Regions from separate parts of the Streptomyces telluris genome, predicted to be linked through region 3. Evidence: riboswitches for the same ligand, from Rfam matches in the RefSeq annotation. Region 3 holds a riboswitch; each other region holds the start of a gene.

Region 1 (7,615 bases), on a different contig from region 3:
CCCTCGCCTCCGTCCTGGTATTCGCCCAGGTCTCCGGCCCCGGCTGGCGGCTGTCCGAGGTGCGGCTCCTCGACGTCGCCGTAGGCGGTGCCGCCGGGGCCCTGGCCGCTCTCCTCGCCTGGCCGCGCGGCGGCCGCGGCGAACTCGCCCGTGACATGGCGGACCTCCTCGCCGAGGGCGCCGTCGCCTGCCGCACCGTCACCGCCCTGCTGGGCGACGACCGGCTCCAGCGCGACCGCTCCCAGGGCGACCCGCTGCAGGCCGCGCGGCGCGCCATGCACCTCGCCGAGGCCTCCTTCGCCCAGTACCTGACGGAGCGCACGCGCCGCAACCGGCCCGAGCCGCACTGGGAGGCCGCCCTGGCCACCGGGCGCACCATCGTGCACGGCGCCGAACTGCTGCTGATGACCCATCAGGAAGGGCTGCGCGAGCCCCTCCCGCCGGGACCCGCCGCCGCCCTGACCGGGCTCGCCGGGCAGGTGGCGCAGGAGGTGCTGCGCGCCGCGGACACGCTGCGCGGCTCCGGGCAGCGCGAGCCCCGCACGACCGTCTCCCGCTACCCGGCGGAGGACTCCGGACCCCTGAGGCGGGCGGCCGACCGGCACGGCATCGGCGACGCCCACGTCCTGCTCGTCGTCGACGCCGAGGCCTGGCTCACCGGAGTGGCCCACGACGCGGTCCGCACCCGTTCGGCCCCGCCCCGGACGGAGGTGCCGGCCACGCGCCGGGCGGAACCGCCGAGGGTGCGGGTGCGGGGCGCCGGGTCCGGCGGCCTCAGGCCCTGATCCGCGCCTGCGCCCCCGGGCCCGGCGCCGGCCCCTCGCCCCGGTCCGCCGGCACGGGCTCGCCCTGCGCGAGCCGGTCCGCGACCTGGCGGGCCTGGCGGACCACGTTGCGCAGGTGGTTCGAGAACGGGATGCGTACGTGCGTACCGACCCCGACCACCCACACGTGCTCCGGCGCCGCCTCCGGCCCCCTGCGTACCCGCAGGTCCGCCTCCAGACGGCTGACGGCCGTGCCCCCGTCGGGCGCGCCGTCCACGTGGAGGGCGGTCCTCTCCCGGTCCCAGTGCAGCAGGGGCGGGCCGAAGCCGGTCGCGTTGACGACGTAGTCGAAGCGCTCCGGCGCCGCGCCCGAGCGCTCCACCCGCCACGCGCCGCCCTCGAAGGAGACGGACCGCGGGTAGGGGCGGACCATGCGCAGCGCCCCGGAGTCGAAGTGCGCGAGCAGCCGCCGGGCGTTGACGTGGGACAGCGCGGTCGCGTACCGCCCGGTCATCCAGGCGAACTCCGCCGCCAGTTCGCGGAGGCGGCCCGGGGACAGGGCGGGAGCCAGCGCGATGAGCTGCTCGATCACGGGCACCATGACGTCCGGCCACGCGCACGCGCCCTCCTCGACGAGGGCGGTCTCCTCGCGCAGCCGCTGCACCGGATCGCAGGCGCGGGAGACCTGCCGGCGCAAGGGGCGGCGGTCGTGCAGCCGGATCGCCTCCACCACGCACCGCACCAGCCGGTCCTCCAGGTACGGGTCCGCGGGGTCGAGGCGGGAGATGCGCTCCAGCGGCGGGTACGGGTGCAGCGGCGCGGCCAGTGACTCGCGGACGGCGGGCAGCCGGCCCGAAGGCGAGGTCAGGGTGGTGCGGTGGCCGTCGCGGCACAGCAGCAGCGCCGCGTCCGCCGCCGACTGGTGGCTGCCGAGGACGAGCACCCGCGAGCCCGGGCGCAGGCCCTCCCGGATCCGGGACGCCGGGTAGGGGCTGTCGAGGTAGCGCGGGTGGCCGACGAAGGCGGCGAAGCCGTCGGGGACGCGGGGGCGGTGGACGCCGGTGCAGACGACGACGTCGTCGGCGCACAGCTCCTCGCCGGTCGAGAGCCGCACCCGGTGGCCGTCCGGCCCGCCGGCGCCGATGCTCAGCGCGCTCGCCCGTACGTGCTCGACGGCGACGCCGGTCCGCGCGGCCTGCTCGCGGGCCCCTGCGGAGCGGTCGGCGCAGTACTCGGCCATCCGGGCGCGGGGGACGCAGTCCTTCGCGGTGCCCGTCCAGCCGTGCTCGCGCAGGTGATCGACGAAGTCGCCGGGCCGGTCCGCGAGGAGCGAGTTCAGCTCGGCCGCGGTGTTGCACAGCAGCAGCGGGTCGTCGTCCCCGAAGGCCAGGCCCCAGCCGGCCGGGTGGGGGTCCACGACGCGGACGGAGGCGACGGGCAGGGGCGGCCGGCGACCGGCGAGCGCGCGGACCAGCTGCAGCAGCACGCTGGTCCCGGCGACCCCGCCGCCGACGATGACGACGTCCCGGCCGGTGATACGAGCGATGCGTCCCACGGGCACCTCTCTCCCCTCGGTCATCCCCCCGGGCCCGTAGAGCACCCTGCCCATCCGGCCGTCCTACGGAACCCGCGGGGCCCGTGCGCACGAGAAGCCGCAGTTCGCGGCCCCGGGCTCCCGGGTTCCTGGGCCGAACGGGCGTCACCGTCCGTCACCTCCGCGCTGTCCGCTCCGGACTGCTTGTTCCTGCTGGTAGATCGGCAGGAACGGGTGCGACGCGGAAGGAGCGGCCATGGGTGAGCCTGCGGCAACGGTCTCGGCACCGGCCGAGGCGCCGGCCCCGGCGCCGCCCTCCGGCGCTGCGAGTGCCGCGCGGGTCGCCGCGGCCTGTGCCGGGGCCGGTCCCGCGGTCGTGGTGCGGCTGAGCGGTGCCGAGCTGCCGCCCGGTCCGGCCGTGGCCGTCTTCGGGCTGGGGGTGCTCTGCTCGGCGTTGCTGCTGATGTGGGCCGCCGAGACGGCCCGCGTGGACATGGCCGGGGCGCTCGCCCTGGCCCTGCTGGCCTTCATCGCCGTGCTGCCCGAGTACGCCGTCGACCTCTACTTCGCCTACGCGGCCGGGTCCGACCCCTCCTACGCCGCCTACGCGGCGGCCAACATGACCGGCGCGAACCGGCTGCTGGTGGGCGTCGGCTGGCCGCTCGTCGCGCTCGCCGCCGCCCTGGCGCTGCGCCGCCGCGGCGCGGCCCCGGGCGCGATCGTGCTGGAGCCGCACCGCCGCATCGACGTCGCCTTCCTCGCGGTGGCCGCCGTCTTCGCGTTCGTGATGCCGCTCAGCCGTGAGATCGGCTGGTACGTACCGGTGGTGCTCGTCCCCTGGTACGGCTACTACCTCTACCGGATCGCCAAGTGCGGCGCGGGCGGGATGGAGGAGCTCGTCGGCGTCCCGGCGCGGCTGGCCCTGCTGCCGCGGGCCGGGCGGCGCACCGTGACGGCCGTGCTCTTCGCGGGCGCGGCGGCCGTGGTGTTCGCCTGCGCCGAGCCGTTCGCGCTCGCACTGGTGGAGGCGGGCGCCTCGCTCGGCATCGACCGCTTCGTCCTGGTCCAGTGGCTCGCCCCGCTCGCGTCCGAGGCCCCGGAGCTGATCGTCGCCGTGGTCTTCGCCTGGCGCATGCGGGCCGGCGACGGGCTCGGCGCGCTGCTGTCGAGCAAGGTCAACCAGTGGACGCTGCTGGTGGGCTGCCTGCCCCTCGCCCACGCGCTCGGCGGGGGAGGGGAGGCCCTGCCGCTGGTGACCCGTCAGGTCGACGAGGTCGCCCTGACGGCCGCGCAGACCGTGCTGGCCGTCGTCGTCCTGCTGGACCTGCGCTTCGTGCGGTGGGAGGCCGTAGCCCTTTTCGTCCTCTTCGCGGTGCAGTTCGCGCTCCCGGGCGAGTACGCCCGGGAGGTGCTGACCTACGTCTACCTGGGCCTGGCGGCCCTGCTGCTGACGAGGCGGTGGCGAGACCTCCCGGACACGGGCCGGGCCCTGGGCGGGCGGGTCGCGGGGGACCCGCACTTCTGACCTGCCGCTCCGGCCTGCCGCTACGGCTCCGAGATCAGTTCCGTCACCGCCTTCAGCCCGTCGGTGGCCAGCGCCCGGCGCTGCCGGTCCGCTCCGGTGCCCCGCCGCAGCAGGCGGTTGACCAGCGAGCTCACCTGCCGGGTGTCGCCCGACTCCTCCAGCGACCGCCCTATGTGGGCGAGGAGGCTGCGGACGACCTCGTCCGCGCCGTGGCGCCGGCCCGCGGGGTCCACGAGGACCCCGTCGAGCCCGTGCCGGGCGGCGTGCCAGTTCGCCGCGGCCAGCAGCTCCGGCAGGCAGGGCGTCGGGGGCCGCCCGGCCTTCTCGTCGCGGATGGCGGTGGCGACCAGCCCGCGGACGATGCCCGCGAACATGACGGCGTCGTCGGCGCGCAGCTGGACGTCCAGGCAGCGCACCTCGATGGTGGGATAGCGGTCCGACAGCCGTGCCTGCCAGTACAGCTGGCCCCGGTCCTCGATCGCCCCGGCCGTCAACAGCGCCTGGATGCGGGCCTCGTAGTCCGCGAGGCCGTCGAAGTACGGGGGCGGGCCGCTGACCGGCCAGCGGCTGTAGACCACGGTCCGCCAGCTGGAGAAGCCGGTGTCGATGCCGTTCCACAGCGGGGAGTTGCCCGCCATGGCGACCAGCACGGGCAGCCAGGGACGGACCCGGTTGAGGACCGCGACGCCCATCTCGCGGTCGGGGATGGCGACGTGGACGTGCATCCCGTGGACGAACTGCTCGTCCACGAGCTGGGCGGCACGGATCCGCATCGCCAGGTAGCGCGGGTTTCCGGTGACCGGGATGGGCTCGGGGCCCGAGCACGGCGCCGTACCGCAGGCGGCGATCCGGCAGCCGGACCGCTTGGCGGCGGAGCTCACCGCATGGCGCAGCCGCAGCAGGTGCCGGCTGGCCTCGGCGAGATCGGAGCAGACCGGAGTGGCAACTTCCACCTGGGCCTGCAACAGCTCCGCCTGAATCTCCCGCTCGTTCACGACCGGTTCCAGGTCGACCGCCGCCCGGACCTCGTCGGCCAGGGGTACCGGCAGTGCGGTGGCCGGGTCGAGCAGAAGATACTCCTCCTCGATCCCTAGGGTGAGCATGCCGTAGGGCTACCCTCGCGCTCTCGAAGCGAACCGTACGGAGCCCGCCGCCGCGGCCTTCTGACGCAAAGACGCCCTGTCGCCGCCCTGCCACGGCCCCCGTCACCTGGTCTTTCGCGCACCGCCGGGGTGACTCGAATCAGTTCTTCAACTCCCTTTTGATAAAGGGGATTACCGGTTACGCGTGATGCCGGGTAACACCCCGGTTCCAGGGATCGCCGTGAAGTGAAGAAGTTCACAGAAGCGCCTTTCGGCTCCGAATTCCGGCGGCCCGTGATGCAGGATCGTGCACCGAACAACAAGATCCCGTCACCGAGGCGGGCGACCCGGGCGGACGCCGAGTCCTGCCGCCGTACCGGGTGCGGAGCAGAAACGAATGGATCGGCAGGAGCGGGAGACCCGAGCACGGCGGACCACGATGGCGGTGGTCCTTGGGGTGAAGCCATTTCATGTGGCCGGGCAACTTCGACAGCCCGAACCCGACAGGTCATCTTTCGCAGGCGGATGACGAAGGGTTTTGGCATGTCTGCGTTCCCTGGCATATCCACGCTCATGTCCCGCGCCGGTGCCGCTTCCGTGGTCACCGCGGCCACCGTGACCGCGTCGATGCTCCTCCCCGGAATGTCGGCCGAGGCGAGTGCGGCCACTCCGGGCGCCACCGCCCTGAAGGTCGCGGCCTCCAAGCAGGGCTCCCCCTACCAGTACGGCGCCGCGGGCCCCAACCGGTTCGACTGCTCGGGCCTCACGCTCTACTCGTTCAAGAAGGCCGGCAAGACCCTGCCGCGCACCGCGGCCGCGCAGTACAACAAGACCCGGCACATCTCCGCCGGCTCCCGCCAGGCGGGCGACCTGGTCTTCTTCCACTCGGGAAGCAACGTCTACCACGTCGGTATCTACGCGGGTAGCAACAAGATCTGGCACTCGCCCAAGCCCGGCGCGAAGGTCCGGCTGGAGAAGATCTGGTCCGGCAGCGTCTGGTACGGCCGGGTCAACTGACCGTCCGGGGCTGCCCGGGCCGCCCTGTCCGGCCCGGACGGCGACGACCGACCGGGCCGGGGCGACCCAACCCCGGCCCGGAGACCTCCGGGGAACCCGTGAAGGTTTCCCCGGAGGAGTGCGTCACGGCAGCGCCTCACAGCAGCGCCCCGGAGCGGTGCCTCAGGGCAGCTGCGCCCCGTACGCCTGCAGCGCCGCCGGTACGGGCTGGAAGAATGTCTCCCCGCCGCCGGAGCAGTCGCCGCTGCCGCCCGAGGTGAGGCCGAGGGCGGTGGCACCGTCGAAGAGGGCGCCGCCGCTGTCGCCCGGTTCGGCGCAGACCGAGGTGCCGATCATGCCCTCGACCGCCCCTTCCTCGTAGTTGACGGTCACGTCGAGGGCCGTGACCTCGCCGCCGTGCACGCGGGTGGTGCTGCCGCTGCGCTGCACCTGCTCGCCGACGACGGCTTCCCCGGCCTTGCTGATGTTCTGCGTGCCGCCGTTGTAGAGGTCCACCGCGCTCGGGTGGGCGATGGTGGAGGTGTAGCGGACGAGCGCGTAGTCGTGGCCGGGGAAGGACGAGCTCTCGACCACGCCGATCTGGGCGCCGCCCCGGGTCGCGGACCAGGTCCGCGAGGCGTTGCCGCAGTGCCCGGCCGTGAGGAAGTACGGCTTGCCGCCCTTGGTGACGTTGAAGCCCAGCGAGCAGCGCACGCCGCTGCCCCAGATCGCGTCGCCGCCCGCGATGAGCGGACGGAACGTCCCTGCCGTTCTCTTGACCGCGACCTTGTCGCCGAGCTGTGCGACGGCCTTGTCCAGCCGGTCCTGCCGGGCGCCCGTGACCGTGCTGTCGGCGGTGACGACGACCTTGTTGGAGCGGGGGTCCACCGACCAGGCCGTGCCCGGAATCGTCGCCTCCGCCTTCAGGGTCCGCAGGGCCGAGGCGAGCTCGGCGGCCGAGTGGCGCACGGTCCTCGGTTCGGCGCCGGCGGCCTTCACCCTGGCCGCCGCCTCCTGGTCGAGGACGCCGACGACGAGCCTGCCGGTCCCGGCGTCGTAGTACGAGCCGGCCGAGTCCGCGCCCAGGTCGGCGGATATCCGCTGAGCCAGCTCGGCGGCCTGCGGCGAGGAGAGCTGACGGGGCGCCGGCGAGGCCGCGTGCGCGCCGGGGAGCGTCAGGGCCGCGGCCGTCAGGGCGACCATCGCCGCGCCGGCGGTGGCCGTACGGCGCGTGGAGATGCGGGAACGTTTCACTCGTGACCTCCTGTGGGGGAGTGCCCGGCGGCACGGTGGTGCCCGGGCGTGGAGGACGTGCGGGTGCGATGCGCGTGCGTGACGCACGTGCGCGACCCGTGTGCGTGACGCGTAGGGGATGCGCATCGGTGGGGAGACACGGTGCGCGACAGGCCGATGAGATCGTCGCGTCCATGTCAAGTACGGGATATGGGCGAGTATCCCGAGAGGACGAGCGGAAGTTCAAGAGCGACATTCGGTCGTGCGAAGGGCGGCGGCCGCGGTCCCCCGGCGGCACAGCGGCACCGCAAGCCGTCCCCCTGAACGGGAGTGACGGGCCTGGACGGCCGCCGGGCGGTGACCGGACACCGCGGGGCACGCCTGTCCGGTAGTCGCTCCCCGCGGGCCGCCCGCGGAGCGGAGCCGGTGCGTTCTTTGCTCGGTCCTAACGACCGGGGCGCCGCAAAGGGGAGGCCGGGTC
Region 2 (7,615 bases), on a different contig from region 3:
CTTCCTCCTGGCGGACGGCAGCAGCCTGCTTCTGTTCGAACTGGAGCACAACACCGGGCCGGAGGACGTCTTCGTCTACGAGCTGTACGCGGACGAGGACGTCCTCGACCGGGCCGAGCGGCGCGTGCACGACCGGATCGGCGGCGGCATCGGCCCCGGCAGCGAGACCGAGGAGCTGCCGGCCTGGCTGGCGGAGGAGCTGCTGCTGGCCATGGGGCCGGTGCAGCCCCGCCGGGAGTACGTCTCCGACGGCTCGCCCGACCACGCCCGGCGGCTGCTGCGGCGCGCGGAGAACGAGGACGGGCCCGGCGAGGTGGTGCGCGAGCTGCTCCAGGGGGCTCTCGGCCACCACATCGCGCTGATCACCAAGCCGCGCCGCCGGGGCCCCGGGCGCGACGCCACCTGGTGCCGCTTCTACGAGCACGCCTTCCTGCTGGAGGGCGGCGGCGAGCTCAGCCTGTGGGAGCTGGAGCACAACATGAACACCGACGGCCGCCTGGTCTGCGAGGTCTATCTGGACGAGGCGGAGGCCGAGGTGGCGGCGGACCGCCACGCCCGTTCCCAGGGCGTGGAGCTGTAGGGGAGCCTGGTGGGGCTGTAGTGGAGCTGTAGCGGCAGAGGGCCGCGGGGCTGCGCACCGTCGGCGGGTGGGTGAAACGGGGGCCGCCGACGTGTGCTACGCTTAGCTGACGTTTCAGTTGTGGTACCCATGAACTCGTGTGCGCCTGACGGTTATGTGAACCGAGGGCGCATTTTTGTTTTTGCCGGTCTTTGTCCGGTGTGGGGCCCATTGCATCCACTAAGGAGATAGACATGGCTACTGGCACCGTGAAGTGGTTCAACTCGGAAAAGGGCTTCGGCTTCATCGAGCAGGACGGCGGCGGCCCCGACGTCTTCGCCCACTACTCGAACATCGCCTCCAACGGCTTCCGTGAGCTGTTCGAGGGCCAGAAGGTTTCCTTCGACGTCACGCAGGGCCAGAAGGGCCTGCAGGCCGAGAACATCGTCGCCGCCTGACGATGATGCCCGCCCGGTCCGTCTGACGACGGCGCCGGGCTCTGCATGAAGCACCAGGCAATGGGGCCCGCACCTCGGGGTGCGGGCCCCATTGCTGCCCCTGCGCCGGCCGGCGCCCGTGTGCCGGCTGTCGTCCCGCACCAGCGCGCCCAGGCTTTTCCGCCGTCCGACCGTTCTCGTTCCGGGCGGTCTCGCGATGCGAAGTCTCCCTTTCGGGCGTGCCACCCCCATTGAGGGAAGGTCCCACCCGTATGACTCGCTCCGCCCGCCCCGCCCGCCCCCGCGGACCCCAGCAGAACCGTGGTGCCCAGCAGAACCGCAGCTCCCAGCAGGGCGGCCGTTCCGGCGCCCCGTCGTCGCGCCGCCGGCCCGCCGCCCCCCAGGGCGACTTCGAGACCCCGGTCAGCACCACCCCGGCGCTGCCGCCGGTGGCGTCCTTCGCCGACCTGGACATGCCCGCCGGCCTGCTCTCCACGCTGACTCGCGAGGGCGTCACCGAGCCGTTCCCGATCCAGGCCGCGACGCTGCCCAACTCGCTCACCGGCCGTGACGTCCTCGGCCGCGGCCGCACCGGCTCCGGCAAGACCCTCGCGTTCGGCCTGGCCATGCTGGCCCGTACGGCCGGCCGCCGCGCCGAGCCCGGCCGCCCGCTCGCCCTCGTGCTCGTCCCCACCCGTGAGCTCGCGCAGCAGGTCACCGACTCGCTCGCCCCGTACGCCACCGCCGTGAACCTGCGGACGGCCACGGTCGTCGGCGGCATGTCCATCGGCCGGCAGGCCCAGACGCTCGCGCGCGGCGCCGAGGTGCTCGTCGCCACCCCCGGGCGCCTCGCGGACCTCATCCAGCGCGGTGACTGCAAGCTCGGCGACGTGCGGATCACGGTCCTGGACGAGGCCGACCAGATGGCCGACATGGGCTTCCTGCCGCAGGTCACCAAGCTGCTGGACCAGGTCGACCCCGAGGGGCAGCGGATGCTGTTCTCCGCGACCCTCGACCGCAACGTCGACCGGCTCGTCCGTCGCTTCCTCTCCGACCCGGTGACGCACTCCGTCGACGCGTCGGTGGGCGCGGTCGTCACGATGGACCACCACCTGCTGCACGTCTCCGAGACGGACAAGAAGGACACGGTCACCCGGATCGCCGCCCGCGACGGCCGCGTGATCATGTTCGTGGACACCAAGCGCGGCGCCGACCGCCTGGTGAAGAAGCTGCTGTCCGAGGGCGTGCGCGCCGCCGCCCTGCACGGCGGCAAGAGCCAGCCGCAGCGCAACCGCACCCTGGACCTCTTCCGTACGCAGGAGGTCACCGCGCTGATCGCCACGAACGTGGCCGCGCGCGGCATCCACATCGACGGCCTCGACCTCGTCGTGAACGTCGACCCGCCCATGGACCACAAGGACTACCTGCACCGCGGCGGCCGCACGGCCCGCGCGGGCGAGTCCGGCACGGTCGTCACGCTCGTGCTGCCCGAGCAGCGGCGCGAGATGAGCCGCATGATGGTCACGGCCAAGATCTCCCCGAACGTCGTGACGGTCGGCCCGGAGGACGAGGAGCTCGTCCGCATCACCGGTGCCCAGCAGCCCAGCGGCGTGCCCGTGGTCATCGCGCCGCCGGTGCCGGCCCAGTCGACGCCGCGGAAGCGGTCGGGCGGGGGCGGCGCGAGCGCCGGGTCCGCCGGTGGGGCTGCGGCTGCTGCCGGGTCGCGCGGCTCCCGGGGCACCCGTGGTTCGCGCGGCGGTCGTGGCGGTCGCGGCCGGGTGCGTACGGAGATGTCTTCCGGGGCGCCGTCCTCGTCGTCTTCCTCGTCTTCCTCGGCTTCGTCTTCGTCTTCGGGGTCCTACGGTGCCGGTGGTTCGGGCCGGGGCGCGGGCGGCCGGGGTGCCGGCCGGGCGTCCGGTGGCGCTTCCGGTGCGGCGTCCGGCCGGGGTGCCGGCAGGAACGGTGCCGGCCGCGGCGCCGGGGGCGCACGGGAGCGCCGCTCCTCGTAACCCGCTCTCCCGGGGGTGCTCGCCGCGGCCTGCCCGTCGGCGTGCTCGCCGGGCCGTTCTCCCAAGGGCCTCCCTCCCCGGTTGGCCCAGCAGCGTTCGCCCAACGACCTCCCGCCCGGAAGGGTGGGAGGTCGTTGACGTGCGGGACTGCCGGTCAGGAGAGAGCGCGGTGGGCAAGCGAGAGAGCCGTTCTGCCCGCCCTGCCTTCCGCCGTGCGGCGCGCCGGGGCGTCCCCCGGGCCGTTCGCCGGGCCGTGCGCAGGCTCCCGGCCGTTCTGATCGTCGGCGCCGTCCTCTTCGGCCTCGGGGCGCCCGCGCACTACACATGCGCCCCCTTCCTCTCCGCCGCGCCCCTCGTCGCGGCGCCGCTGCACACCCTCCGCGCCACGGTCACGGCCGCCCTGGCCGCCGTGGCGGTCGCGGTCGGCCTCGTGGTCTACCACCGGCCGTCCGACACCGGCGAGGCGCTGGCCGAGATCGCGACCATCGGCGCCGTCTCCCTGGTCGCGCTCGGCATCAACCGCATCGCCCGGCGCAGCGATCAGCAGCTCGCCTCCGCCCGCGGCATCGCGGAGGCGGCCCAGCGCGCCGTCCTGCCCGCGCCCCCGTCCCGGATCGGCGGCCTCCGCGTGGCCGCGCGCTACGTCGCCGCCCAGGCCGACGCCCGGATCGGCGGCGATCTGTACGCGGTCCAGGACACCCCGCACGGCGTACGTGTCATCGTCGGCGACGTCCGCGGCAAGGGCCTGGGCGCGGTCGAGGCGGTCGCCGTGGTGATCGGCGCCTTCCGGGAGGCGGCCGAGCAGGAGCCCACGCTGGAGGGCGTCGCGGGTCGGCTGGAGCACGCGCTCCAGCGGGAGGGCGCGCGGCGGGCGAACCTGCGCCCCGACTCCGTGGACCGGACCGAGGGCTTCACCACGGCCGTACTGGCGGAGCTGCCGCCGGGGGAGCCCGTCTTCCGGCTGCTGAACCGCGGCCACCCCGCACCGCTCCTGCTGCACGCGGACGGCCGCATCGGCGCGGCGGACCCCGCCGTCCCCGCGCTGCCCCTCGGCCTGGGCGAGCTGGGGGTGTGGCCGGACCGGGCGGAGGAGCGGGAGTTCCCCGCGGGATCGATGCTGCTGCTGATGACGGACGGGGTGACCGAGGCGAGGGACGCCGGCGGTACGTTCTACGACCCCCGGGCCGGGCTGACGGGCTGTCGGTTCAAGAACCCGGAGGCGCTGCTGGACGCCCTGGTCGCGGACGTCGCGCGCCATTCGGACGGTCAGGCCGCCGACGACATGGCCCTGTTGGCGATCCGGCGCGGCGAGCGGATCGAACAGCATTTCGTAGAAAGTATCGACAGGTTCCGTGGGCGCACATCCTGTGAAGACGTGCCCGAGGGCATCGGTGGATTCGGGCGTTCGGCTTGGAATCCACCCGGCATGTCTATTAACGTTCGATAACGGAGCGCGGTTGTCGCAACGCCGCAAGAGGCGCTGCGCCGTGCGCCTTCGCCGAATCCCGCGGGCACAGCACCACCTGATACACCGGCAAGTTCTGGGAACCGGGGAACCACCACCCTGGGGTGAATCGGGCCGCGCGCGGCCCGTAGGAGACCTTCCTGCTCCGAACCCGTCAGCTAACCCGGTAGGCGAGAAGGAAGGAAAGGAGTGCCTTCGTGGCATCCAACGAGCCTGCCGCGTACGAGCCTGCCGCGTACGAGCCTGTCGGGTATGAGGCTGTCGAGTACGAGCCTGTGGCGTATGAGCCTGCGGCGTATGGGTCGGCGGGGTACGAGTCGGCGGGGGATGAGTCCGCCACGTACGAGTCCGCCGCATACGAGTCTGCCGCGTACGAGTCCGCTGCGTACGATCCGCCGCTGGTCCCGGCGTATGCGCCTCCGTACGAGCCGGAGCCCGAGCCCCGGCGGCCGGAGCTTCGGTACGCGTCGGACAGCGCGTACGACCCCGACTCGCCGTACAGCTCCGCTTCCCACCGTCCCTCCGTCTACAACGCCTTCGGTACGGGCCGCGGCCGCCACCGCGTCGTAAAGCCGCGCGGGGGCACGATGGCCCGCAGCGGTGCGGTCCTCGGAGTGGGCGTGATCGCGGCGGTCGGCGCGGGCGGCATGGCGCACGCCCAGGAGCGCCCGGCGACGTCCATATCCATGCCCGACCTGGCTCAGCTGCCGGGCGTTGGCTCGTTCTTCGCGGGGAGCGCGGCGGGCTCGGTCGATTCCGCTGCCGCCGAATTCGCCGGTGAGGAAGGCGCGTCGGCCGCCGTGGAGATGGCCGAGAGCGCGGCGGCGGCGGGTGAGGTGCTCCGGGCGAGAATCCTGGAGCAGGCCGACCACCAGCAGGGCGTGGGCGAGGCCGAGGCGCAGGCGGCCCAGGTGAAGCGGGCCGCGGAGACGCAGAAGAAGGAAGCGGAGCGGAAGGCGGCGGAGGCGGCGGCGCGGTCCGCGGAGGCGGACAAGGAGCGGGCCGACGCACCCGAGGCGCCGGAGGCGCGGGCGGCGGCACCGGAGCAGCAGCAGACGGCGAAGCAGCAGGCGCCGAGGCAGCAGACGGCGAGGCAGGCGCCGAAGCAGCAGGCACCGAAGCAACAGACATCGAAGCAGCAGCAGGCGCCGAAGAAGCAGCGATCCGCTCAGGCTCCCGCCCAGTCTCGCGCTCAGGCTCCCGCTCCGGCGGCCCGCCACTCCGCCTCCGGCGGGTTCAAGCTCCCCCTGGCCTCGTACACCCTGACGGCCGGCTTCGGTCAGGCGGGGAACATGTGGTCCGCGAACCACACGGGGGAGGACTTCGCGGCCCCGACCGGCACACCGGTGCGGGCGGTCGGCGGCGGCAAGGTCGTTCAGGCCGGCTGGGCGGGGGCGTACGGCTACCGCATCGTGCTGAGGCTCGACGACGGTACGGAGCTGTGGTTCTGCCACCTGTCGTCGATGGTCGTCACGTCGGGGAAGGTCGCGCCGGGCCAGGTGATAGGCCGTGTCGGTGCGACGGGCAACGTTACGGGGCCGCACCTGCACCTGGAGGTGCGGCCGGGCGGGGGCGCGCCGATCGACCCGCTGGGGTGGCTGAGGGGCAGGGGCCTGCATCCCTAGCGGAACGCGGCGGGACGTAGCGGAACGCCACGGGACGTAGCGGAATACCCGTCCCCACAAGGGCGCTGCAGGAGTACATGGCTGACATTCACAAGAAGATCGGCAATCTCTCCGTCCACCCGTTGGCGCTCGGCGGCAATGTCTTCGGGTGGACAGCGGACGAAGCGGAATCCTTTGCCGTCCTCGACGCGTACGCGGCGGCGGGCGGCAATTTCGTCGACACCGCGGACGTCTACTCGGCCTGGGTCCCGGGCAACGAGGGCGGCGAGTCGGAGACCGTCATCGGCAATTGGTTCGCCTCGCGCGGCAACCGTGCCGACATCGTCCTCGCCACGAAGGTCGGCGCGGGCGTCCCGGAGCCGCGGGGCCTGCGCGCGGCGGTGATCAAGGCGGGTGTGGAGGAGTCCCTCCGCCGCCTGCGCACCGACTACATCGACCTCTACTACACGCACTACGACGACCCGTCGGTGCCGGTGGAGGAGTTCATCACCGCTCTGGACGCGCTGGTGAAGGAGGGCAAGGTCCGCGAGATCGCGGCCTCGAACATCACCCCGGAGCGCCTGCAGGAGTCGCTGGAGTTCTCGGAGGCCTCGGGCCTGGCGAAGTACGTGGCGATCCAGCCCCACTACAACCTGGTCTCGCGCGACACCTACGAGGGTGATCTTGCGGCCGTGGCCGAGAAGCACGGCCTGGTGGCGATTCCGTACTTTGCTCTGGCCAAGGGTTTCCTCACGGGCAAGTACCGCCCGGGCACGACGGTGGAGAGCGCCCGGGCGGAGGGCGCCGCGGAGTACCTGCGAACGGACCGCGGCCGCCGCGTCCTGGCGGCCCTGGACGAGGTGGCGGCGGCCCACGACGCCGAACTCGCCACGGTCGCCCTGGCCTGGCTCGCGTCCCGGCCCACCGTGGCGACGCCGCTGGCCAGCGCGCGCACGGTACAGCAGTTGGCGCCGTTGCTGGCGATGGCGGACGTCAAGCTGACGGAGGCGGACCTGACCCTCCTGACGGAGGCGTCGGAGTAAGCAGGCAAAGGACAGGGCTTCGAGCGGAAAAACACCGCCCGAAGCCCTGCGCCGTCAATATCTACTGATCAAGCCCGACTCTCAGCCACCCAAGAGGCGAGCGCCACGGCCCCGGCCACCCCGAACACGGCCGGCCAGGCCCCGACCTTCTTGGCCAGCGGGTGCGACCCGGCGAACGCGGCAACGTACAGCCCGGTCAGCGCCGCGGCCTGGGGCGCCCCGACCTTCCCGGCCCACTGCCGGGCAGCCACCCCACCGGCCACGGCAAGCGCGGCCCCACCGAGCGGCCGCTTCTTGGTCCACCGAGCAACCCCGTACCCACCGACAAGCCCGCCGGCAGCAACCACAGCCGTAGGAACCCGCGCCATCCCGCACCTCCGCATCAAGAAACCCAACGTTTTCGAGGCTACGCCGGGGCCGCGCGGACCCCGCTACGGCCCTGCTTCGCATGCGGCCCTAGACCAGATAGCCCTCGTGAGGCGTCGCCCGCAGCCGCAC
Region 3 (7,615 bases):
CCGGACGGCATCCCGCCGCAGAGGGCTCCGGGGGCCCCGGAAGGGCCCAACAGGCCCCTTCGCGCCGCCAACGCTCCCTTTTTTCATGTGAAGGATTTCACGAACTTTTTCCCGGAGGCCCCCGAAGGGGCCTCCTCGGGGCGCCTTCTCAGGCGATGCTCCAGGCGATTCCATCCAGAATGTCGTGTTCGCTGACGACGACCTCGTGGGCGCCCACGCGCTCCATGACGGCCTGCAGGACGAGCGCCCCGGCGCAGATCACGTCGACCCGGCCCGGGTGGATCACGGGGATCGCCGCACGCTGCTCGTGCGTCGAGGCGAGCAGCTTCCCGGTGATCTCCCGGACCTGCTCCAGAGAGATCCGCGCGTGGTGGATGCGCGTCCAGTCGTACTCGGTCAGGCCCAGCGCGATCGCCGCGACCGTGGTCACCGAGCCGGCGAGGCCGACGAGCGTACGGGCCTCCTCCAGCGGGACGGTCTCCTCGGCGAGGTCCAGCGCGGCCTCGATGTCCGCGCGTATCGCCGCGATGCGCTCGGGCGTCGCGGGGTCCACCACGGCGCCCTCCGCGACGAGGTGGCGCTCCGTCATGCGCACGCAGCCCACGTCGACGCTGCGCGCCGCCCGGACGTGCTCCTCGCCCACGACGAACTCCGTGGAGCCGCCGCCGATGTCCACGACGAGGAACGGCCTGGCCAGGTCGTCCCGGCCGGAGAGCTCCTTGGTGGCGCCGGTGAAGGAGAACTCGGCCTCCTGGTCACCGCTGATCACCTCGGGCTCCACGCCCAGGATGCCGACGACGCCGCGCACGAAGTCCTCGCGGTTCTCGGCGTCCCGCGAGGCGGAGGTGGCGACGAACCGCACGCGCTCGGCCTTCAGGTCGCGGATGACCTCCGCGAACTCCCGGCAGGCCGCGAAGGTCCGCTCCAGGGCCTCCTCCGCCAGCCGGCCCGTGCGGTCCACGCCCTGCCCCAGGCGGACGATCGTCATCCGGCGGTCGAGCTCGGTGAACGCGCCGGTCGCCGGGTCGAGATCGGCGACGAGGAGACGGATGGAGTTGGTGCCGCAGTCGACGGCGGCGACGCGGGTCACTTCTCGTCACCCCCGCACGGCGTGACGCACGGGCCCTTGGCCCACCACTCCGGCAGCAGCGCCAGCGCCTCGTCGCCGAAGGGGTTCACGCCCGGGCCCGCCACCAGCGAGTGACCCACCAGGACGTGCAGGCACTTGACGCGGTCGGGCATGCCGCCCGCGCTCGGGAAGCCCTCCAGGACCTCGATCGCGTCGCGGCGGCGGAGGTAGTCCTCGTGCGCGGCGCGGTAGGCGGCGGCCAGCTCCGGGTCGGTCGCCAGCCGGTCCTGCATCTCCTTCATCAGGCCCGAGCCCTCCAGCGTGCCGATCGCGGAGGCGGCGCGCGGGCAGGTCAGGTAGTACGTCGTCGGGAACGGCGTGCCGTCCGGCAGCCGGGGCGCGGTCTCGACCACGTCCGGCTGACCGCAGGGGCAGCGGTGGGCGATGGCGCGCAGTCCGCGCGGCGGACGGCCCAGCTGCTGCTTGAACGCCTCGATGTCGGCGTCGGTGGGCTCGGTGGACTCGGTCTGGGGCGGAGGGGTGTCCATGTGCTCGCTCGTGTCGTCTTCGCTCGGTGGTGTCGGCAGGTCGTGCGGGAGGCGGGTCGTGAAGAAGGGGGGGAGAGGGCCGGCGGGCACGGTCAGCGCGGGGTGTCCGCGGCGTCCACACCGTCCCACAGATTGCTGTACCAGGGGCGGTCGGCGGCGCCCTGGTCGCGCGGGCGCCGGGCGGTGCCGCTGCCGTCGACCACGCTGTAGCCGGTCTCCCCGGGGCGCAGGTAGTGCAGGTGCTCGCGCGCCTGCTGCTCGACGTACGCCGGGTCCTCCAGCCGCGCCTTCTCGTCCTCCAGGCGCTTCACCTGCTCGCGGGCGCGCTCGGACTGGCGGCGCTGGTCGGCGATGTCGGAGCGCTGGGTGACCCACTGGCGCATGGGATAGGCGAGGGCGACCACCAGCGAGCACACGACGAGCGCCAGCAGCGCCGCACGGCCGGTGAGCCGGCTGCGGCGCGGGCCCCGCGCGCGGTAGACGCGGGCCGTGGGGCCCTGGACGAGCACCGAGCCGAGTGCCCTGAGTCTGGTCGCGGTGGAGCGTTCCGCCGCCACTTCGCCTCCCCGAGGTCCTGGTCGCCCGCAGCCTCGCTACGAACGTACGTCCCCGGCCACGGTACGGGACCGTGGCCGGGGACGTGGTGAGGCTGCTCCCCTGAGGCCGTGTCAGCCCCGGGAGCTTCCGCCCCCGGGGATTCCGGCCCCCGGAACGTCAGCCCTTGAAGCGCGGGAAGGCGCTGCGGCCGGCGTAGACCGCGGCGTCGTCCAGGATCTCCTCGATGCGCAGGAGCTGGTTGTACTTGGCGACGCGCTCGGAGCGGGCCGGGGCGCCGGTCTTGATCTGGCCGCAGTTGGTGGCGACGGCCAGGTCGGCGATGGTGACGTCCTCGGTCTCGCCGGAGCGGTGGGACATCATGCACTTGAAGCCGTTGCGCTGGGCCAGCTCGACGGCGTCCAGGGTCTCGGTCAGCGAGCCGATCTGGTTGACCTTGACCAGCAGGGCGTTGGCGGCGCCCTCCTCGATGCCGCGGCCGAGGCGCTCGGGGTTGGTGACGAACAGGTCGTCACCGACGAGCTGGACCTTGTCGCCGAGCTTCTCGGTGATGGTCTTCCAGCCGTCCCAGTCGTCCTCGAACAGCGGGTCCTCGATGGAGACGAGCGGGTACGCCGCGACGAGCTCGGCGTAGTAGTCCGTCATCTCGGCGGCCGTGCGGTCCTGGCCCTCGAACTTGTAGACGCCGTCCTTGTAGAACTCGGAGGCGGCCACGTCGAGCGCGAGCGCGATGTCCTGGCCGGGGGTGTAGCCGGCCTGCTTGATGGCCTCGAGGATGAGGTCGAGGGCCTCGCGGTTGGAGCCGAGGTTCGGCGCGAAGCCGCCCTCGTCGCCCAGACCGGTGGACAGGCCCTTGGTCTTCAGGACCGACTTGAGGGTGTGGTAGACCTCGGTGCCCCAGCGCAGGGCCTCGGAGAAGGACTCCGCGCCGATCGGCGCGATCATGAACTCCTGGATGTCCACGTTGGAGTCGGCGTGCGACCCACCGTTGAGGATGTTCATCATCGGAACGGGCAGCAGGTGCGCGTTCGGGCCGCCCAGGTAGCGGAAGAGCGGCAGGTCGGACGCCTCGGAGGCGGCGTGCGCGACGGCCAGGGAGACGCCCAGGATGGCGTTGGCGCCGAGCGAGCCCTTGTTGTCGGTGGCGTCCAGGTCGAACATGGCCTGGTCGATCAGGCGCTGCTCGGTGGCGTCGTAGCCGACGAGCTCCGGGCCGATCTGCTCGATGACGGCGAGGACGGCCTTCTCGACGCCCTTGCCCAGGTAACGGTTCTTGTCACCGTCACGGAGCTCGATGGCCTCGAAGGCACCGGTGGAAGCACCGGACGGCACGGCGGCACGGCCCGTGGAGCCGTCGTCGAGGCCGACCTCGACCTCGACCGTGGGGTTGCCTCGCGAGTCGAGGATCTCGCGAGCTACGACGACGTCGATAGACGGCACGTGCGTCTCCTTCGTGTGTGTCTGTGGTTCTGCAGCACGAGCCTAACGGGCCCCGGAGGCTCGCCTCGCCGTTGGATCGCCTTCCCGGGCCGAAAAAGCCTAAAAAACAGCACAAAAGCCCAGAACACCGTATGTATGGCGGATCCGGAATCCGAACGGCGATCCGGAAACGGCTGAGCCCCGCTCCGGTGCGCGCTCGGGGCGGCGCATCGGAGCGGGGCGGTCCCGCCGGGAGCGGAGAAGGGCGGCCCACCGGAGTGGACCGCCCTGCCCGGATCAGCTGAGGTGCAGCTTCTGGCCGACGTAGATCACGTCCGCGTCCTGGACGATGTCCTTGTTGCGGTCGTACAGCTTCTGCCAGCCGCCCTTGACGTGCTGGGCCTCGGCGATCTTGGAGAGGGTGTCGCCCTCCTTGACCTCGTACTCGCCGTTGCCGACCTTGTAGGACTGCGCCGAGTGGCCCGGGGCGGTCCGCTTCTGGGCCGGGGCCTCGTCGCGCTCGGTGGCCTGCGGGGCGGTGCGCTGCGGCGCGGCCTTCTTGGGCGCGGCCTGGCGCTCGCTGCGGTCCGCGTGGGACTTGCCCGAGACGGTGCCGCCCGTGCGGGAGGACTTGGTGGACTTGCTGACCGAGCCCGAACCGGACGGGTCGACGTTCGCCTTCGGGCCGCCGGCCGTCAGGCCGCCGGGACCGGCGCAGCCCCAGGCGCCCGGGCCCTGCATGGCGAGCAGCCGCTCGGCCACGGCGATCTGGGCGCTCTTGGAGGCGTGGTCGGCGCGGTCGGCGTACTTCTGGCCGCCGGCGGCGTTCCAGGAGGACTGCGAGAACTGCAGACCGCCGTAGTAGCCGTTGCCGGTGTTGATGGACCAGTTGCCACCGGACTCGCACTGGGCGACCTTGTCCCACGTCGAGACGGAGGCGGCGTTGGCGGAGGTGGCGACCATCAGCGGGGCGGCGACAGCTGCACCGGTGACACCGGCGAGCGTGAAGATGCGGACGGCCTTGGACGGACGACGGTGCTTGCCCTTGGACATAAGTCGTTTCCTCACCGACGCCTGCGAGGTGAGCTGTCGGGTTCGGGCTGTGAGTTCGCCCGGCTTCGTGTGCGAGCACACTCGGCTTCACCCCTAGCCGGTCCCGGACCCGCGGCTTTCGCCGAGGAGCCGTTTCCGGCGCCTACCTTGGTTCCCCCGCTCCTGCCTACGGCGCTTGCGCGACGACTCCCCCGATCGCCGGCAGGATTCGGCGTGGCGACCGTGGTGCCCGCGGTGGCGAGCGGACACGACGGTAAACACAGTCGCGGCAAGGGTTCAAACCCCTCTTTCCAGCCACAGTTGCCCCTGGTTACCCAGGGGAACATCGCGTTTCCGCAGGTGAGAGACGGTTTGCCAGTTTCGGGAAGACCGCATTCCGCCACCAGGCAAAGAGACCCATGTCTCACTTTCGACTGGAACGGACATTCGCCGCGAACTACCGGTCTATTTACCGACCTCAAGCCTCTGACCAGGACGGATCAGGTCGGGATCGGTTCCGACCGCTTTCTCATTGCGCTGATACAGAGACTGCCAACCTCCCTTGACCGCATGCTGTTCGGCGATGACTGACAGGTTGTCACCGGGGCGCACGGTGTAGTCGGTGGGCGTGGGGCTGCCGGTGCGTGCATCGCCGCCGCCCCGCGACGTACGGCCCTCGTCCTCCGAACGCGACGGGTCGGCACGGTGCTTGCCCGTACCCGCGCCGCCCTCGCCGGGCGTCTGCCCCGCGGGCGAACCGGAATCGCCGGCAGCGGGCGTGGCCGAACCGTCCGGGATCCGGGCCGGGTCGTCCGTGGGGGACGTCGAAGGCTTGCGGTGCCGGCCTTCCTGCGGCTCACCGGACTTCCCGTCGCCCGGCGTGCCCGAGGGGTCGGGTGACGGCGCGTCGGACGACGGGCTGCCGGAGGGCCGGCCGGACGGCTGACCGGAGGACTGACCCGGCGACGGCTGACCGGTCGACGGCTGCCCCGAAGGCTGCTTGGAGGGGTCGGCCGAGGGGCTCGTCGAGGAGCCCGGCGACGGCTTTCCGGACGGCGAGGGAGACGTGGAAGCGTCGGAAGGCTTGCCGTGCCCGGAGGGCTCGGACGGCTCGGACGGCGTGGAGTGCGAAGTGGTGCGCTCCGGGGCGCGTGAAGGCGTCGAGTCGCTCGCGGGGGCGTGTGTGCCGCCCGGGTTGACCTCCGCCGGGGTCCCGCCCGAGGTGAGGCCCGCGCTCGCCGCGCAGCTCGACCAGGGGCTGGTGCCACGGCTCTCGAGGATCTGCTCGGCGACGGTGATCTGCTGCGCACGGCTGGCGAGGTCGGGCCGGGGGGCGTACTCGCGGCCGCCGTGGCGCTCCCAGAGGTCCTGGGTCAGCTGCAGTCCCCCGTAGGTCCCATTGCCGGAGTTGGCGCTCCACATGCCGTCGCTCTCGCACTGGGCCACCCGGTCCCAGGTGCCGGCGTCGGCTGCCGACGCGCCGGTGGCCGCCAGCAGCGGCATGGCGATTCCGGAGGCGGTCACCCCCGCGGCGACCACGATGGCGGGTATCTGACGGGGGCGGCGATGTCGGCCGTTTCCGGGTCTCATGGGCGGTTGCCTCTCGTTCGGCGGCGAATGGTGGTTGAAGATAGCGACGGCCCACCGGAGTCACAAGCCGATGTAGCGGAGGTCACGCCGAGATCACGCCGACTGACGCGAGGTCAGGCGGGCGACCCCTCCTGGGTGGTTGTGCCCGGAATGTCTTCAGGTGTAAAGGCCACGGGCAGGGTGCGCAGACCGCGCATGATGAGCCCGCCGCGCCACCGCAGCTCCTCCGGATCGGCCCCCAGCCGCAGGTCGGGAAGGCGCCGCAGCAGGGTCGCCAGAGCCGCCTGGCCCTCCAGGCGGGCGAGGGGCGCACCCAGGCAGTAGTGGATGCCGTGGCCGTAGCCGAGGTGCTGGTTGTCGCGCCGGGAGAGGTCCAGCGCATCGGGGTCGGCGAACCGCTCGGGGTCGCGGTCGGCGGCCGCGAGGACGACGAGGACGGGGTCGCCCTCGGCGATGCGCTGCCCGCCGATCGTCAGGTCCCGCGTGGCGAACCGCCAGGTCGCGAGCTCCACCGGTCCGTCGTAGCGGAGCAGTTCCTCGACCCCGGTCGCGAGCAGGCCCTCGTCGCCCTCGGCGAGGGCGCGCTGGAGGCGCTCGCGCTGCTCCGGATTGCGCAGCAGGGCGTAGGTTCCGTTACCGATCAGGTTCACAGTTGTTTCAAAACCCGCAAAGAGCAGGATGAAGGCCATGGCCGCGGCTTCGTCCTCGGTGAGGTGCTCGCCGTGGTCACTCGCCCTGATCAGACCGGAGATGAGGTCTTCACCGGGATCCTCCCGCTTGCGGTGGATCAGCTCGGTCAGGTAGCCCCGCATCTTCTTCACCGAGCGCGCCACTCCGCCGCGCGGCCCGCCACCGTGGCGGATCATCATTCCCGCCCAGTCCCGGAAGTCGTCCTGGTCCTCGCGGGGCACGCCGAGCATGTCGCAGATGGCGTAGATGGGGAGCGGGAAGGCGAACTCGTGGATGAGGTCGGCTTCCCCCCGGGTGGCGAAGCCGTCGATGAGCTGGTCCGTCAGCTCCTGCACCCGGGGCGCGAACTCGGCGACCCGGCGCGGGGTGAACGCCTTCGAGACCAGGCGGCGCAGCCGGGTGTGGTCCGGCGGGTCGATGTTGAGCAGGTGCGTCATCAGATTGGCGCTGCGCTCGCCCGGGATGCCGACCTTGCCCTTGCCGTGGGCGGACTCGGAGTGGTGCACGGGGTTCTTCGACAGGCGCTGGTCGGCGAGCGCCTGGCGGGCGTCGGCGTACCGGGTGACCAGCCACGCCTCCACGCCGCTGGGCAGGGCGGTGCGGTGCACCGGGGCGTGCTCGCGCAGCCACGCGTACGCGGGGTACGGGTCGGCGGCGAATTCCCAGGTGAAGAGGGGCGGGGCGGGCGGGACCGGCGAGGCGTTCTTGTCGT
Region 4 (7,615 bases), on a different contig from region 3:
TCGGGCGGCGGGGGTCGGTGCTTCAGCTCGCGAAGAGCCGTACGGGCCAGGCCGCGTGGAGCTCCGCGGTGATGTCGAGCAGCGGGGCCGATCGGGCGGGCAGGGCGTCCGGGCCCTCGGTGGCGGCGCGGTGCGCGGCCGTGGTGGCGGCGGCCGCCACCGCGTCGAGCTCGGGTGCCAGCCGGGCCAGTACCGCCGTCGCCACGAACGGGTCCAGGCTCAGCAGGCGTACGACCGCGGTGGCCGGACCGCTGACCGACTCGTAGACGGCGGCGTAGGCGGCGTCCAGCGGGCCGAGGCCGGCGGAGCGGGCCGTAAGGCCGAGGACGACCGGCTGGTGGGCGCCGCGCGGGCGGGCCGCGGCGAGGGCGTCGAGCTCCGCCGAGGGCCAGGCGGCGCGGGCGGCGCGCATCAGCTGCCGGCCCAGGCGCCGGGCGGCGGTGCGCAGGGCGGGTGCGGGGGTGCGGGCGTCCGCGGCGTCGTCGAGGGCGAGCGGGTCGAGGCCGGCCGCGGCCGCGGCGGCGAGGGCCGCCGCGGTGAGTCCGGTGGTGTGCAGCCGGCCGCGGCAGAACTCCTCCAGGGTCCGGCCGTCGGTGATCCGGCCGGCCTTGACGGCGGCCTCGGCCCCGCCGGAGTGGGCGTGGCCGCCGGCGGGGAAGCGCCCGTCGGCGAGGACGAGGAGGGCGGCGGGGCCGGCCGCCCTCGTCACGGCCGGGGCGGGTTCCGCGCCCGTGGCGGCCTCGGTCGTCGTGTTCATCAGAAGAGGAAGTAGCGCTGGGCCATCGGCAGTTCCGCCGCCGGCCGGGGTTCGATCACTTCGCCGTCGACGGTGACCGTGAACGTGTCGGGGTCGACCTCCACCCTCGGCCGGGTGTCGTTGTTGCGCATGTCCGCCTTGGTGACGCCGCGCGTGGACCGTATGGGGACGAACCGCTTGCCGAGGCCGAGGCGTTCGGGGAGGCCGTCGTCCATGGCCCACTGGGTGACGAAGTTGAGGGAGTTGGCGGCCGGGGCGCGTCCGTGGGCGCCGAACATGGGGCGCGGCAGGACCGGCTGCGGGGTGGGGATGGAGGCGTTGGCGTCGCCCATCTGCGCGTAGGCGATCTGGCCGCCCTTGATGACCAGCTGCGGCCGTACGCCGAAGAAGGCGGGGTCCCACAGCACGAGGTCCGCGAGCTTGCCCGGCTCCACGGAGCCGATCTCGTGGTCGAGGCCCTGGGCGACGGCCGGGTTGATGGTGTACTTGGCGACGTAGCGCCGGGCCCGTGCGTTGTCGGCCGGGCCGTCGCCGGGCAGGGCGCCGCGGCGTCTCTTCATCACGTGCGCGGTCTGCCAGGTGCGCAGCACGACCTCCCCGATGCGGCCCATCGCCTGGGAGTCGGAGGAGATGATCGAGATCGCGCCGAGGTCGTGCAGGACGTCCTCGGCGGCGATGGTGCCCGGCCGGATGCGGGATTCGGCGAAGGCGAGGTCTTCGGGGACGCCCGGGTTGAGGTGGTGACAGACCATCAGCATGTCGAGGTGTTCGTCGACGGTGTTGACGGTGTGCGGCCGGGTGGGGTTGGTGGAGCTGGGCAGGACGTTGGCCTCGGAGACGACGGTGATGATGTCGGGTGCGTGCCCGCCGCCCGCGCCTTCGGTGTGGTAGGCGTGGATGGACCGGCCGGCGATGGCGGCGAGGGTGTCGCCGACGAATCCGGCCTCGTTGAGGGTGTCGGTGTGGATGGCGAGCTGGGCGCCGCTCTCCTCGCACACGGCCAGGCAGGCGTCGATGACGGCGGGGGTCGCCCCCCAGTCCTCGTGGATCTTGAAGCCGACGGCGCCGGCCCGCAGCTGGGCGCGCATCGAGTCGTACGAGACGGTGTTGCCCTTGCCCAGCAGGCCGACGTTGACGGGGTACCCCTCCATGGCCTCGAACATCCGGGCGAGGTGCCAGGCTCCGGGGGTGATGGTGGTGGCCTTGCTGCCCTCGGCCGGCCCGGTGCCGCCGCCGAGCAGGGTGGTGACGCCGGAGGCGAGGGCCTCGTCCGCGGCCTGGGGGCAGATGAAGTGGACGTGGGCGTCGACGGCCCCGGCGGTGAGGATCCTGCCGTTGCCGGCGATGACCTCGGTCTCGGGGCCGATGACGAGGTCGGGGTGGACGCCGTCCATGGTGTCGGGGTTGCCGGCCTTGCCGACGCCGGTGATCCGGCCGTCGCGGATGCCGACGTCGGCCTTGACGACGCCCCAGTGGTCGAGGACGAGGGCCCCGGTGATGACGGTGTCGGGGGCCCCGTCCGCCCGGGTCGCGCGGGACTGGCCCATGGACTCGCGGATGACCTTGCCGCCACCGAAGACGGCTTCGTCGCCGGCGTGCCCGGGCCCGCCGCTGCGGTCCTCCTCGATCTCGACGACGAGGTCGGTGTCGGCGAGGCGGACGCGGTCGCCGGCGGTCGGCCCGTAGAGGCCGGCGTAGGCGACACGGCTGAGTTCAGTCATCGAGCGGTCCCCCGCACTCGCCGCGCAGGCCCTCGACGATGCGCTTGCCGCCGATGGGGACGAGGTCGACCTGGAGGGGGATGCCCGGCTCGAAGCGGACGGCGGTGCCGGCGGCGATGTCGAGGCGCTTGCCGCGGGCCGCCGCACGGTCGAAGTCGAGGCCGGGGTTGGCCTCGGCGAAGTGGTAGTGCGAGCCGACCTGCACCGGGCGGTCGGCGGCGTTGAGCACGGTGAGCCGGGTGCGGTGCAGCCCCTGGTTGAGGGCCACGGGCTCGGCGGCGTACAGGATTTCTCCGGGGATCATCGCGGGTCCTCCCCGTCAGCAGATCGGTTCGTGAACGGTGACGAGCTTGGTGCCGTCGGGGAAGGTCGCCTCGACCTGGACGTCGTGGAGCATCTCGGGGATGCCCTCCATGACGTCGTCGCGGGTGAGCACCGCGCGCCCGGAGGACATCAGCTCGGCGACGGTGCGGCCGTCCCGGGCACCTTCGAGGACGTGGACCGTGATCAGGGCCACCGCCTCGGGGTGGTTGAGGAGCAGGCCGCGGGCCTTGCGCTTGGCGGCCACGTCGGCGGCCACGTGCAGGAGCAGTCGTTCCTGCTCGCGCGGGGAGAGTTGCATGCGTCCCACCTCACTGTCGTCCCAGGTGTCCCGGATGGACGCACCGGGACGCTACCCGAGTTCAACACGGTGTTGACCTGGGGTTCTTCGGCCGGTGGCCGGTGATTGCAGATTAGGGCGGAACCTTTTCCAACGCGTTAACTGACTCTTTGCACTGCCATGGCCACGGACCCGGGCGCCGACTGTCGTCTGCACCTACTGGATCTTCTGGGCCGGATCATGGCCGCCCGTCCGCACGACACGTACCGCCGGCTACGGGCGGCGCAGACCATGGTCGTCGCGGCGGTACGACCCCGCCACGGCTCGCACGCCTGCACGAAACGGGTGAACGGAAGGTGCGAGCGGGTCATGCCGACGCGGACGATACGGGTCCCCGGCGCAGAGCGCCGGGGGCGAAGGGATCTCCGCGCCATGTGCGCCGGAGGGCCGGGGGTCCGCGCCCGAATAAACCCCGGTCCCCTCCATGAAGGATCACGGCGTAGACGGGGCGCGTTGATCGATTTGGCGCGGACGGCCGGATTGCCCCCGGGCCGGTACGAACCGCCGCAGGCCAGCGGCTCAGCCGGCTTGCGCGCACACCATCAAATCGCCCCGCGTCCACCGGAATTGCCCAGAAGTGATCAGGCTCACATACCCCTGGTTCCGCTCGGAATCGGCACGGCGGCTGCGCCAAGATCCCTGCGACGACAAGACCCCGCCACCCAGGCGGGGCGGTCCCGGCGGACGCCGAACCCTGCCGCCGCCGGGATGCCGGGTCGACTTGAGTGCAACGGCAGGGATGGAGGACCCAAGAGTGGTGGGACGACCAAGAGTAGTGCGGTCGGCCCTTGGGGTGAAGCCGTTGACAGCGGCCGGGCAACCTTCGCCTGCCCGAACCCGACAGGTCATCCTTCACAGGCGGCTGACGAAGGGTTAGCGCATGGGCGCGCACAAACGTCCGTCAAAGCTGTCCAGGGCCGGCGCAGCATCGGCCCTCACTCTCGCCGCCGTCGGAGCCACCGTGCTGGTCCCGGGCGGCGCGGCAGAGGCGGAGGCGTCTACCGTCTCCTCCCAGGCACTGCGGATCGCGGCCTCGAAGCAGGGCTCCCCCTATCAGTGGGGGGCGACCGGGCCCTCCCGGTTCGACTGCTCGGGCCTGACGCTCTACTCCTTCAAGCGGGCCGGGAAGTCCCTGCCCCGCACCGCCGCCCAGCAGTACAACAGCACCCATCACATCCCCCGCTCCGCACGCGAACGCGGCGACCTCGTCTTCTTCGTCTCCGGGCGCGGGATCTACCACGTGGGGATCTACAACGGGGACGGCCGCATCTGGCACGCACCCAAGACGGGCGCGGTCGTCCGTCTGGAGCGGATCTGGACCAACAGCGTCCTCTACGGCCGGGTCGGCTGACCCGGCGTCACCGGCCCGCCCGGAGACCCCGGAAGGGCCGGTGACACCGCTCCCCGCGCCTCCCCGCACGAGGGCCCGAAGAGGCCCGAGGCCCCCCGCACCCGGGTGCGGGGGGCCCGGCCGGCCGGAGGGGAGTTCAGCGCTCTGCGCTGACCGGCGCGGTCCAGGGGAGGCAGATCCACACCGTCTTGCCGCCGTCGGAGGTCGGCGTGCAGAACAGCCGCCCCCCGTGCTCCGCGGTGAGACAGCGGATGATCACCATGCCGCGGCCGTTGTCCTGCTGGACCGCGGCGGGCAGCCGCCGGGGGAAGCGCGGGTGGCTGTCCGTGACGCCGATGCGCAGCTGCTGATCGCGGTCGAGGCGGACGTCCACGGTGAAGGTGGGCGACTGGCCCCGGGTGTGCTGCACGGCGTTGGTCGCGAGCTCGGAGACGATCAGGCGCACGGTCTCCGAGGTGTCCGTCCCGCCCGGAAGCCCCCAGTCCGCCAGCACCTCCGCGACGTAGCGGCGCGCCGTGGAGACCGAGGCGGGGGCGCTCGGCAGCGTGACGGTGGCTTCTTGGTGGTCTGCCATGGCGGTGGCCCTTTCAGCCGAGGTCCCGCCGAGACCGGACTCCGGCTGCGCTGCCACGGAAAACCGGGAAGCGTGCCGTAAGTCGTGGGGGGCATGAGCGGCCTCGGACGGCTCTGCGCGACAGACTGCCACTGATAACGCCTGTGATGGGAGCGATCCCCCAAGATATGCATATATCTGTCGCCCGAAGCAGTGAACTCTACGACGAGCGACCGGATTCACGCGGCACACTGGGCTATTGACACTGACGTATGACAACGACAGTGACCCAGGGGAGGGCCGATGCGGTACGGACCGGCGGTACGCCGCCGCAAGCTGGGGGCGGAGCTGCGCCGCCAGCGCGAACTGGCCGGGCTGACGAGCCTGGAGGCCGCGCGCGCGGTGGGCTGGCACCAGTCGAAGGTCAGCCGGATCGAGACGGGCAGCAGTGGCGTGAAACCGGCGGACGTGGCCCGGCTGCTGGACGCCTACGGGGTCACCGACGCCGAGCTGCGCGCGCTGCTGGGGGCGCTGTGCGGCGCGGGGTCCCCCGAACCGGGCGAGGGTGCGGGGGCCCGGCGCGGCTGGTGGTACGCCTACCGGGACCGGCTGCCTCCCGCCTATCTCGACTTCATCAGCCTGGAGTCGGAGGCCTCGCGGTTAAGCACCCTGGAGACCACCGTGGTGCCCGGCCTGCTGCAGACGCCGGACTACGCCCGCGCCGTGACCCGCGCGGCCCTCGGCGACCCCGCGCCGGAGCAGGTCGAGGAGCTGGTGCGGGTGCGCATGGCGCGCCAGGCGGTGCTCCGGGGCGAGCAGCCGCTGGAGGTGTGCGCCGTGCTGGACGAGGCCGTGCTGCGTCATGAGGTCGGCGGACCGGAGGTCATGGCCGGGCAGTTGCGGCACCTGGTCGAGACGGGATCGCTGGGGCACGTGCGGCTGCACGTCCTGCCCTTCTCCAGCGGCGGCCATATGGGCATCACCGGGCCTTTTGTTATTTTCTCATTTCCGCGCATTGCTGATCTGGATGTGGTTGTTCTCGACCACTTGACGAGTAGCCTCTATCTGGAGCGGAAAGAAGACCTCCGGGCGTACGGCGCGGCCTTCACGACGCTGCGCGCACACGCCCTCTCGCACGAGAAATCGCTGGAATTCATCGCCGGGATCAACGACGGCGCGTAAGGAGGCACCATGTCCGCAATGCCTCGGTACGTACCCCACCGTTCCACCCCTGCAGCGCTTTCCCTGCTCCGCGAGGCTCCATGGCGGCGCAGCAGTTACAGCACCGGATACAACAACTGCGTCGAGACGGCCGGACCGCTCCCCGGCCGCCTCCTCGCCGTACGCGACTCCAAGCGGGCGGGCGGTCCCGCGCTCCTCTTCCGCTCCGCCGCGTGGACCTGCTTCGTCGAGGGCCTGCGCGACGGCGGGACCGACCCGCTCTGACCCGTCAAGACCCTTTCTCTTCAGCGGCCGGCGCGGTCCGTATGATCGCGTCGGCCGCGGCCGTCACCTGCCGGTCCGACAGGTCGGCCCGGGCGGTCAGCCGCAGCCGCGAGACGCCGTCCGGCACGGACGGCGGCCGGAAGCAGCCGACCGCGATCCCCGCCTCCCGGCAGTCCGCCGCCCACCGCACCGCCGCCTCCGGCGAGGGGGCCCGTACGGAGACCACCGCCGCGTCGGGCCGCACCGCCACGAAGCCCGCGGCCACCACCCTGCGGTGCAGCTCGGCGGCGATGTCCCGGACCCGCCGCGCCCGCTGCGGCTCGCGGCGCAGCACCGTGAGGGCCGCCAGCGCGCCGCCGGCCGCCGCCGGTGCGAGGCCGGTGTCGAAGATGAACGTGCGGGCGTTGCTCACCAGGTGCCTGATCACCCGCTCCGGGCCGAGCACCGCACCGCCCTGGCTGCCCAGCGCCTTCGACAGCGTCACCGTGGCGACGACGTCCGGGGCGCCCGCCAGTCCCGCCGCGTGCACCGCGCCCCGGCCGCCCTCGCCGAGGACGCCGAGCCCGTGCGCGTCGTCCACGAGCAGGGCGGCGCCGTGGGCGCGGCACGCCCCGGCGAGCGCGGGCAGCGGGGCGGCGTCGCCGTCGACGGAGAAGACGGAGTCGGTGACGGCGAGCGCGCGGCCGCCGTGTGCCGCGAGGGCCTTGCGGACGGCGTCCGGGTCGGCGTGCGGCACGACCGCCTTCTCGGCGCGGGCCAGCCGGCAGCCGTCGATCAGGGAGGCGTGGTTGCCCTCGTCGGAGACGAGCAGGGCGGGCCCGCCGGCGTCGCCGCCGGGCCCGGCGAGCGCGGTGACGGCGGCGAGGTTGGCCGCGTAGCCGGAGGAGAACACGAGCGCGGCCTCGAAGCCGCAGAAGGCGGCGAGCTCCTCCTCCAGCCGGGCGTGCAGGGCGGTGCTGCCGGTGACCAGACGGGAGCCCGTCGCCCCGGCGCCCCACCGGCGGGCGGCTTCGGCCGCGGCCTCGGTGACCTCCGGGTGGCGGGTCAGGCCCAGGTAGTCGTTGCCCGCCAGGTCGGTCAGCGGCGAGTCCGCGGGGCGGGGCCGCAGGGTCCGTACGAGCCCGGC

Evidence for each region. Region 3 has a riboswitch for cyclic di-AMP ahead of NQU55_RS24010 (LysM peptidoglycan-binding domain-containing protein). Riboswitches for the same ligand answer to the same signal wherever they lie in the genome.
Region 1: linked by a shared signal. The riboswitch ahead of NQU55_RS00760 (C40 family peptidase) and the one ahead of NQU55_RS24010 (LysM peptidoglycan-binding domain-containing protein) in region 3 are both predicted to bind cyclic di-AMP.
Region 2: linked by a shared signal. The riboswitch ahead of NQU55_RS34480 (M23 family metallopeptidase) and the one ahead of NQU55_RS24010 (LysM peptidoglycan-binding domain-containing protein) in region 3 are both predicted to bind cyclic di-AMP.
Region 4: linked by a shared signal. The riboswitch ahead of NQU55_RS00250 (C40 family peptidase) and the one ahead of NQU55_RS24010 (LysM peptidoglycan-binding domain-containing protein) in region 3 are both predicted to bind cyclic di-AMP.

The regions. Positions count from the first base shown of each region.
Region 1 covers NZ_JANIID010000001.1:165,450-173,064, forward strand. Annotated here, with positions in the region: gene NQU55_RS36325 (FUSC family protein) at 1-785, shown strand, start outside; gene NQU55_RS00745 (FAD/NAD(P)-binding protein) at 775-2,319, opposite strand; gene NQU55_RS00750 (sodium/calcium exchanger protein) at 2,555-3,823, shown strand; gene NQU55_RS00755 (carboxylate-amine ligase) at 3,844-4,926, opposite strand; cyclic di-AMP (ydaO/yuaA leader) riboswitch at 5,282-5,444, shown strand; gene NQU55_RS00760 (C40 family peptidase) at 5,449-5,922, shown strand; gene NQU55_RS00765 (S1 family peptidase) at 6,085-7,155, opposite strand.
Region 2 covers NZ_JANIID010000056.1:607-8,221, forward strand. Annotated here, with positions in the region: gene NQU55_RS34460 (DUF6227 family protein) at 1-580, shown strand, start outside; gene NQU55_RS34465 (cold-shock protein) at 814-1,017, shown strand; gene NQU55_RS34470 (DEAD/DEAH box helicase) at 1,269-3,005, shown strand; gene NQU55_RS34475 (PP2C family protein-serine/threonine phosphatase) at 3,175-4,452, shown strand; cyclic di-AMP (ydaO/yuaA leader) riboswitch at 4,528-4,658, shown strand; gene NQU55_RS34480 (M23 family metallopeptidase) at 5,058-6,095, shown strand; gene NQU55_RS34485 (aldo/keto reductase) at 6,173-7,117, shown strand; gene NQU55_RS34490 (hypothetical protein) at 7,186-7,485, opposite strand.
Region 3 covers NZ_JANIID010000024.1:87,557-95,171, forward strand. Annotated here, with positions in the region: gene NQU55_RS23990 (Ppx/GppA phosphatase family protein) at 149-1,090, opposite strand; gene NQU55_RS23995 (DUF501 domain-containing protein) at 1,087-1,617, opposite strand; gene NQU55_RS24000 (FtsB family cell division protein) at 1,710-2,174, opposite strand; gene eno (phosphopyruvate hydratase) at 2,332-3,612, opposite strand; gene NQU55_RS24010 (LysM peptidoglycan-binding domain-containing protein) at 3,889-4,644, opposite strand; cyclic di-AMP (ydaO/yuaA leader) riboswitch at 4,648-4,828, opposite strand; gene NQU55_RS24015 (transglycosylase family protein) at 5,089-6,213, opposite strand; gene NQU55_RS24020 (cytochrome P450 family protein) at 6,327-7,615, opposite strand, start outside.
Region 4 covers NZ_JANIID010000001.1:49,211-56,825, reverse strand. Annotated here, with positions in the region: gene NQU55_RS00270 (urease accessory protein UreF) at 23-757, opposite strand; gene NQU55_RS00265 (urease subunit alpha) at 757-2,478, opposite strand; gene NQU55_RS00260 (urease subunit beta) at 2,471-2,782, opposite strand; gene NQU55_RS00255 (urease subunit gamma) at 2,798-3,100, opposite strand; cyclic di-AMP (ydaO/yuaA leader) riboswitch at 3,831-4,015, shown strand; gene NQU55_RS00250 (C40 family peptidase) at 4,020-4,490, shown strand; gene NQU55_RS00245 (ATP-binding protein) at 4,627-5,064, opposite strand; gene NQU55_RS00240 (helix-turn-helix domain-containing protein) at 5,347-6,225, shown strand; gene NQU55_RS00235 (DUF397 domain-containing protein) at 6,235-6,489, shown strand; gene NQU55_RS00230 (8-amino-7-oxononanoate synthase) at 6,494-7,615, opposite strand, start outside.